4 regions of the Pantoea vagans genome follow, and region 3 is predicted to be linked to each of the others. Evidence: predicted binding sites of a transcription regulator. Region 3 holds the regulator's gene; each other region holds the start of a gene.
The links. Region 3 encodes Fur, which represses iron uptake genes when iron is present. Its sites were predicted from a motif close to ATAATAATGAGAACNACTATCAA; they were not measured.
Positions count from the first base shown of each region.

Region 1: a site for Fur is predicted at 816-838, ahead of fhuA (ferrichrome porin FhuA). Genes of this name have one in related genera too.
Region 2: a site for Fur is predicted at 805-827, ahead of LK04_RS16515 (isochorismate synthase). Genes of this name have one in related genera too.
Region 4: a site for Fur is predicted at 873-895, ahead of fhuF (siderophore-iron reductase FhuF). Genes of this name have one in related genera too.

Region 1 is NZ_CP011427.1:3,219,603-3,221,808, forward strand. Features, by position in the region: gene fhuA (ferrichrome porin FhuA) at 1-779, opposite strand, end outside; gene mrcB (bifunctional glycosyl transferase/transpeptidase) at 993-2,206, opposite strand, start outside.
Region 2 is NZ_CP011427.1:3,551,364-3,553,569, reverse strand. Features, by position in the region: gene LK04_RS16515 (isochorismate synthase) at 1-777, opposite strand, end outside; gene fepB (Fe2+-enterobactin ABC transporter substrate-binding protein) at 954-1,919, shown strand; gene entS (enterobactin transporter EntS) at 1,914-2,206, opposite strand, start outside.
Region 3 is NZ_CP011427.1:2,827,191-2,829,396, forward strand. Features, by position in the region: gene fldA (flavodoxin FldA) at 1-424, shown strand, start outside; gene fur (ferric iron uptake transcriptional regulator) at 782-1,231, shown strand; gene LK04_RS13215 (hypothetical protein) at 1,293-1,688, opposite strand; gene glnS (glutamine--tRNA ligase) at 1,925-2,206, opposite strand, start outside.
Region 4 is NZ_CP011427.1:3,443,558-3,445,763, forward strand. Features, by position in the region: gene LK04_RS16010 (GGDEF domain-containing protein) at 1-761, shown strand, start outside; gene fhuF (siderophore-iron reductase FhuF) at 931-1,725, shown strand; gene LK04_RS16025 (YbaK/EbsC family protein) at 1,821-2,206, shown strand, end outside.

The DNA of each region.
Region 1 (2,206 bases), 390 kb from region 3:
GTATTGGCATCTGGCCGCCAGCTGAACGAAGGTGCGATGGTGTAACGCTTCTCTTTGTTCATCTCCTGCTGTGCATCGGCGCTGCGGGCTAAGCCGGTCAGTCGATAGCTGTAAACGCCGTCATCATCCAGCGAACCACCAAAATCGAAACCGGTTGAGAACAGGTTGTCGGTGCCCATCTGGAACTGCACTTCGCGCAGCGTTTCCTGCGTCGGTCGCTTGCTCACCAGCGACACCACGCCGCCAGGGTTACTTTTGCCGTACAGGACAGAAACCGGACCACGCAGCAGTTCGGCGCGCTCCAGGAAGTAAGGATCGATAGCGAACTCAGAGTAGTTATCACCCTGCAATTTCAGGCCATCAAGATATTGGTTGGTGTTGGTTTCACTGAAGCCGCGAATCGACAGTGCATCGATTACATCAGAGCTGCCACGGTTGCCGGTCAACACACCAGGCGTGTAGTTGAACGCGCCTTTAACGCTGGTGACGGCATGCATTGCCATCTCTTCCTGCGTCACCACCGACACAGACTGCGGGTTCTTCTCAATCGGGGTATCGGTTTTGGTGCCGGTCGCACTGTGCTTGGCGGCAATGGTCGGTGCCGGGCCCCACGCGCTTTCCTGCGCGACGGTGTTACCGCCATTGGCAGTGACCACCACGGTATCTTCTGCCAGCGCCTGTGCGCTCAGCGTGCCCAGCGTTAAAGAAATCAATAAAGCGAGCGGACGACGGGAAGTCGCAGCACGTGCAGAACAAGGATTGGAATTTCGCGCATTCATAAAAGGATCTCTCAAAAAAGGGAACAATGCAGGCGAATGAAAACGAGAATGATTATTAGACGCACGGATTTTAGGCGAAGTTCGGCAAGATCCGCAAGATGTAATGCCTGATGGCGGTGCGTTTGCGACCAGATCGTGCATGTCCATGATCGCGATTAATAAATTGCAGACACGAAAAAGGGCGCCGAAGCGCCCTGTGATTTACACAGCTAACTACTTGCTGCCAAACATATCCTTGATCCAACCCGCTACGCCGTCAGCGTCTTTCTGCTCATCCTGCGGCTGTTGCTGTGGTTGCTGCTGTTGTTGCTGCTGGACCTGTTGCTGTTGAATTTGCTGTTGCTGCTGTTGGCAAAGCGCATTGGCATCCAGTGTCCACACCGGCATTGAACGCCAGGTGCTGCTGCCCGAACCGCAAACAAAGTTACCGGCAGAATCGACGTTCATCTGCGTGATATCTTCTGGCGGGGTCAGTTGCAGTGGCATCGGTGCCTGGTTATCGAGATAGCGACGATAAATCTGCATCGCACCGCTCGCACCATACAGCTTCGAGCTTTGGTTGTTGTCGCGGCCCACCCAGGTGATCGCCACTTCTTTGCCATCGATACCAGCAAACCAGCTGTCGATCAGGTCATTGGTGGTACCGGTTTTCCCGGCCAGATGGGCATTCGGGTAACGCGCACCAATCGCCCGCGCTGTACCGTGATCCACCACCTGCTGCATACCGTACAAGGTCAGATACGCCGCCTGCGCCGGCTCGACACGCTGGGCCTGCGGGAAGCTCTGATACAACACCGTGCCATCTTCTGCGATCACCGAACGCACCGCTGACAGATCGGCACGGTTACCGCCGCTGGCAATCGACTGGAACGCCTGAGCCGCTTCAATCGGCGTCAGGTTCAGCGCACCCAGCAACATGGCTGGCACCGGGTTGAGCTGATCTTTACCCACGCCCAGCTTGGTCCAGGTATCGACAACCGAAGCCAGCCCCAGCGTCATCCCCAGGTTTACGGTCGGGACGTTCATTGAGTTGGTGAGTGCATCCACCAGCATCACTTTTCCGCTGAAACGCTTATCGTCATTCATCGGCTTCCAGACAGAACCGTTTGGCTGCTTCAGCGCAATCGGTTCATCTGCCAGCCAGGTGTTGAGACGATAGCTGTTCGGCTGACTCAACGCAGTGAGATAGGTTGCTGGCTTAGCCAGTGAACCAATCGAGCGACGCGCTTGCAGTGCACGGTTGTAACCCGCAAACTGCGGGTCGGCACCACCGACCATGGCGCGCACTTCGCCGCTGAAGCGGTCCACCACCACCATCGCCGTTTCCAGGTCCTTCAGACCACGCTGTTTTTTCAGCGCTGGAATACCTTCTTCCACCGCCTTTTCAGCCGCATCCTGTGAGATCGGATCCAGTGTGGTGAAGATCT
Region 2 (2,206 bases), 720 kb from region 3:
TCGGCTACGCGGCTGCAGTGTGTCACGCATCGCATCTGTGACCAGCTTGTGTTCGTGACGATCTTTGCCAGAGTCCATCAGCGTATTGCCCGCCGCACGATCTTGCTGGCTATCGTCATGATGACGGCGAGCAGAACCCGCCAGTGGACATGAGCTAAAATCACGCCCCTGTTTACGCAGCATCAGTTCTGGGCTGGCGCCCACCAGTGCTCCGCCTTGCGGCAGCGGTAGATGGAAGTGATAGCTGTTGGGGTTCTGGGCAATCACGCGCTGCATCAGTGCGGCAGTATCGACCGGTTGTTCGGTGACGATATCCATCAAACGCGACAGCACCACTTTATCAAGGTCACCACGCTGAGTTGCCGACACGGCATCCGCCACCATTTGGGTGAAGACATCGTGGTCGGGTACTGCCATACGGCGACGCACCTGTGGCAGTTCACTCACGGCTGAGGGTAAGGCATTTTGCAGATCGGCGCGGTTAAACGTCTGGTAAGACTCAGGGATAAACAGCGCAGCGGGTTGGCTGACATCAAACGGGATCGCGCCGACCAAAATCGGATTGTTAATCCCCTGTTTTTTAGCCGCCGCGAAATGCTGCCGCAACTGTTGTTGAAAATCCCCCTGCAACAGCGCCGCATCAGCAACGGATGCAGTGATGGTGGTATAACACCCCTGCGTTGCGAGGCTGCGCCAGGGCGAGGTAAAAAGGAACCCACGGCATAACGCGGAAAAATCCTTCAATAAGGCATTTTCAAACATGGATGATTCCACCATAATTTTCACCTATAAATGATAAGATTATTAAGAATGATTATCATTTTTATTATGGGCCTGTAACCTACGTCGATTGGGCAAAAGAGTCAATCCATTCGCGGGATTTCCAGCGTGTTTCGGCGTAATCGGACGCTAACGTCACCCAGGGCAATATGCTAAAAAGTGGACCAAAACTTATGAATAAATGCGGTTTATGGGGCCTCTCGGCCCTGATTTTTGTTTTCCAGGCGTTTAGCGGATTGGCACAGGCCGAGCAGGGCTGGCCGCGTACCCTTCAGGGAGCGAATGGTCCCGTGACCATCAGCAAAGCACCGCAGCGCATTGTGTCCACCAGCGTCACTTTGACGGGTTCATTGCTGGCGATTGATGCACCGGTTATTGCCTCCGGCGCGACCGCTCCCAACAGCCGTCTTGCTGACGATCAGGGCTTTTTCCGCCAGTGGGGCGATGTGGCGAAACAGCGCCATCTTAAACGTCTCTATATTGGTGAACCCAGTGCCGAAGCCGTGGCGGCTGAAGCGCCGGATCTGATTCTGGTCAGCGCGACCGGCAACGACTCGGCGATCAAACTTGCCAGCCAGCTTTCCGCTATCGCGCCAACCCTGGTGGTCAATTACGACGACAAAAGTTGGCAGGATGTGGTGACGCTGCTTGGCCAGGCGACCGGCCATGAAGCTCAGGCCGCACAGCGTGTTAAGGCGTTTGACGACCGTGAAGCGGCCTTAAAGAAAGCCATCACGTTGCCGCCGCAACCGGTCTCTGCGATGGTGTGGAACGGCGATGGTCGTGCCGTCAACGTATGGACCGCAGAATCGGCGCAGGGCAAGTTGTTAGAGCAGCTGGGTTTCACCCTCGCCGAACCGCCTGCCTCCGTTCAACAGGGCCACAGCATGGGCCAGCGTAAAGACATCATTCAGTTGTCGGGCGAAAACGTGGGCAGCGGTCTGACGGGCAAGACGTTCCTGCTGTTCGCCGCTGACGAGAAAACCACGCAGTCAGTGCTGAGTAATCCGTTCCTGGCGCAAAATTCAGCGGTGACGCAGAAACAGGTCTTCCCGCTGGGTGTCGATTCGTTCCGTCTGGATTACTACAGCGCCAGCAATCTGCTGGCGCGTCTGGAAAAACTGTTCGTTAAATCATGATGAGGGTTGCGCCAGCTCCGGGGCTGGCGCGTGGTAACGGCGCAACCGCCACATCACCCACCACATCATGATGCCCAGCAGCGCTGCCGTAAAACCAAACACTGCGGCAGCCTGGGGCGGCAGTAACCATGATCCCATCGCACCAATCATTGCCGCGCCAATTGCATCACCGGTGACGTTTTGCGCCGTCCACAGTCCGTTAATACGCCCCAGTAAGTGGTCTGGCGTCAGCACCTGGATCATCGCGTACTGCACAAGACTGTTGATGGCGCTGAAATAACCAAAGG
Region 3 (2,206 bases):
TGCCAAGAGCACCAAAGAAGATCTCGCAGCGTTCGATATCCTGCTGCTGGGCATTCCGACCTGGTATTACGGCGAAGCACAGTGTGACTGGGATGATTTCTTCCCAACCCTGGAAGAGATTGATTTCAATGGCAAACTGGTTGCGCTGTTTGGTTGTGGTGACCAGGAAGATTATGCTGAGTACTTCTGCGACGCAATGGGCACCATTCGTGACATTATTGAGCCAAACGGTGCCGTTATTGTTGGGCACTGGCCAACGGAAGGTTATCACTTCGAAGCTTCGAAGGGCCTGGCAGACGACAAACACTTCCTGGGTCTGGCGATTGACGAAGACCGTCAGCCTGAACTGACCAACGAACGTGTTGATGCATGGGTGAAGCAGATTTTCGATGAGCTGCAACTAAAAGAGATCATCGAAGCCTGATCCCCTTCCCTACCCGATGTGAGCGGTGTCTCACATCGGAACAAAGGAATCTCCTATGAAAAAAATAGCGACGGTTTTTTAACTTTTCCCCGCAAATCTGTAGAATACCCGCAATGGTCATCCGCTTATTCCTCGCTCTTTAGAATGAGGCTGAGTGAAATGGAAACCCAAACCACTACGTTTCTCAATGGCATAAGCGATGTTTATCCTTACAGCTTTTGTTGATTTTACGCGACGCCTTGGTTTTCATTTCACTGCTTGGGTTCTATAATGAGACGCAAATGAGAATATGCGTGACCTAAACATTCAAGGCCTTTGAGCCGTAAGTGACTCGCAAAGTAACAGGACAATATCCGCATGACTGACAACAACTCCGCATTGAAGAAGGCTGGCCTGAAAGTCACTCTCCCAAGATTGAAAATTTTGGAAGTGCTTCAGGGACCAGGACCAGAGTCCCACCATGTCAGTGCGGAAGATTTGTACAAGCGCCTGATTGATATGGGCGAAGAGATTGGTCTGGCAACGGTATATCGCGTTCTTAACCAGTTTGATGACGCAGGTATCGTCACCCGTCATAACTTCGAAGGCGGTAAATCCGTATTCGAACTTACCCAGCAACATCACCACGATCATTTGATCTGCCTGGATTGTGGCAAAGTGATTGAATTTAGCGACGAATCAATTGAAACGCGTCAGCGTGAAATTGCGACTCGCCATGGCATTAAACTCAGCAACCACAGCCTGTACCTTTATGGTCACTGTGCGCTGGGAGACTGCCGCGAAGACGACACGCTCCACGACAAGTAATGACGTGTGCTATGCAATATAAAAAAACCGGTGCTCGTCACCGGTTTTTTTATGCCTGCAATCAGGCAACAAAGGTTTCGTGGAGATAGCGCCAGCGTGGAATGGTGGTGCTGCAGTCCAACACCGCCAGCGAAATGCGAGTCTGGTTAGTCCCGTTCATCATCTGTAATTCACGATACTGAATGGTAATCTCATCGCTTTGCTGAGAAATGATGGCATGTTCGCTGGTGGCGATTCGCATCCCCTCACGCTGACCGTGCAACTGACGAAACAGTGTTTCAGTCGCGTTCAGGTCCAGTTCTTTGCCAAGTGGTGTGACCATTTTGAATTCTGGATGAAAGTGCGACAGAAGCAGTTCCATGCTGTCATCGCTGCCCTCTGCTTGATTGAAAATACGTTCAATCAGCTGATGCAAAACCACCACACTGTGTTTAGCTTCCAACGCGAGACTTGTCATTTTTTTTCCTTTGATAACCCGCAGAGCCCTGTCTGAGAGCGGATAGCCTACCTGAAAAAAAGTTTTTGACACTCGCTAATGGGTTAATTTTACTAAAGTCAGAATTGTCGCAATAACAGCCAACAAGCAGATTTCACGGCCCGCAGCATAAATGGTTGCAGGAGGTGAATTACAGGCAATAAAAAAGGGCGATTGCTCGCCCTTAGATGATCATATTGTGCTATCGACAAACAGGATTACTCGCCGATTTTGGCAAAAGTATCACGTAGCCCGACAGTGCGGTTGAACACCAGTTTACCCGGCTGCGAATAGACGCTATCCGCACAGAAATAGCCTTCACGTTCAAACTGATACGGCGCAGTTACCGAAGCAGTACGCAAACCAGACTCGACAAAGCCCTGTTTGATTTCCAGTGAATTCGGGTTAATGGTGGTCAGGAAGTCCTCTGCCGCTGCCGGATTTGGCACGCTGAACAGACGATCATAAAGACGGAACTCAGCAGGCAGCGCGTGAATCGC
Region 4 (2,206 bases), 620 kb from region 3:
TTGTCAGTGCGATTGCGCTGAGTGATTATTTGATTGCATTCTGTTTACACATTACGCCGCCAGTATTAACTGTGCTGTTATTAGATGATGGCCAGCATTTAGTGATGATCATATTCACTATTGCCCTGCCATTAATCGGTTTCTCATTGCACCATTTAATGCGCCGCCGCTTTGATACGTTTACGCGACGCCTGGTGAGCCAACTGTATGAGGAAAAAGAGAGTTTCAGCGATTTGAGTATGCTGGACCCGCTGACGGGCCTCTACAACCGCCGCGGACTCAAGAATCGACTGGATACCATCATGGAAAACCATGCGGGTAGTCATTATGTGTTGTTGCTGGATATCGATCACTTCAAAGCCTATAACGACAACTATGGCCATGCGATGGGCGACCAGGCCCTGGCGCGCGTCTCCGTTGCCATTCGTGATGCGGTGCGTTCCCGTGATGTGGTGACACGTTACGGTGGGGAAGAGTTTCTGGTGTTGATGACCAACGTCAATGCCTCGATTGCGATGAAACTGGCAGAGCGGATACGTCAGTACGTGGTGGATTTAGAGATCCCCCACCGCTTTAACGAAAAGGTCTCTACCCATGTCACCATCAGTGCGGGCATCGCCCCGATTTTCGCTGAAGATTTTGATCAGGCGGTGTCGAATGCAGATCGTGCACTGTACGTGGCAAAAAATCAGGGCCGAAACACTATTCTGGCGTGGGAAGATTTGCCGAAACTGAGTTCGGTGAGCAGCGAGTTACAGTAAAATCAGACATATAACGAAGCAGCGCGATTTATCGCGCTGTTTTTTTATGCGTACGAAACCCGGCGGGTTAAATGCCAACGTTACGGTGGTTGTGCTGATGACACCTTGTCCATTAATCTGGTAACGATTATCATTTGTTTCTCGATTCCCGTTATCACTCAGGACCGGCATGCCGATTATCACGCATCAGGATCATCGCTACAGCGAGCATCCCCTGATCTTTATGCAGAGCGACCGCACTTTAGCGAGCGCGCTGGAAGATCTGATGCGCGATCAACGCAGCTACATGCTGGATAACGTGAAGCTTGGACAACCCGCCCCGGCCGGAACTTTGACGCTCGCCGAATGGTCGAAACCCGTGCATTATCGCCGCCTGACCCAGCGCTACAGCGATTACCTGTATCGCAATCACCCTGATGTGCAGCAGGAAGCCAAGCCGCTGCAATCACTGTGGGCGCAGTGGTATTTTGGATTGCTGCTCTCACCACTGATGCTGATGCTACTGCAGGAACCACGGGCACTGAGCTGCGCGCCACATCTGATTCATGTTGAGTTCCATGAGAATGGTCACCCTTGCGCCTTCTGGATTGATGTGCAGGAAGACAGCGAGGCTCGCTACCTCAGCGCACAGCAGCGTATCGATCGCCTGATCCAGCAATGTCTGATACCCGCCGTCAACGGCATGACGCAGCACGGTGATATCAATGCGAAACTCATCTGGAACAACATGGGTTTCTCATTTTACTGGTTCCTGGGTGAGCTGAAAAACCAACTGCCTGAGCACGTTATTGCGCAGTTGCAACAGGCGCTGTTCTTTACCCAGACACTCTTAGATGGCAGTGACAACCCACTGTACCGCACCATGATCCCGCGCAACGGTGAAATGGAACGTCGTAGTTGCTGCCAGCGCTATCGTATTCCTGATGTTGAACGTTGTGGTAACTGCACGTTAAAAGTGGTTTAACCTCCGCGCATTCTGTTACAGATTCTCTTTTTATCTCGTTTACACTTTTCCCCCCTTATGGCAGCTTTTAGTCTCTGTTTTTGCCGGAGAAAAAAATGAGCCTGGAGTCGGTACGGCACTTCTTTGCCGAACATGCACCTGATATCGATATCATCGAGATGCCAGAGAGCACCGCCACGGTAGAACTGGCCGCACGCGTTCATGGCGTGATGCCTGGGCAAATCGCCAAAACCCTGTCGTTGAAAGTGAAAGATGCCATTGTGCTGATTGTCACGCGTGGGGATGCCCGCCTCGACAACCGCAAGCTGAAAGCCGCGCTCGGTGCCAAGGCACGCATGCTCAGCGTCGATGAAGTGGTGAACTGGACCGGTCATCCGGTGGGTGGCGTTTGCCCGTTCGGATTAGAGAATCCCCTGACCGTCTATTGTGATGTGACGCTGCGCAGCTTTGAAGAAGTGTTGCCCGCTGCTGGCTCAATCCA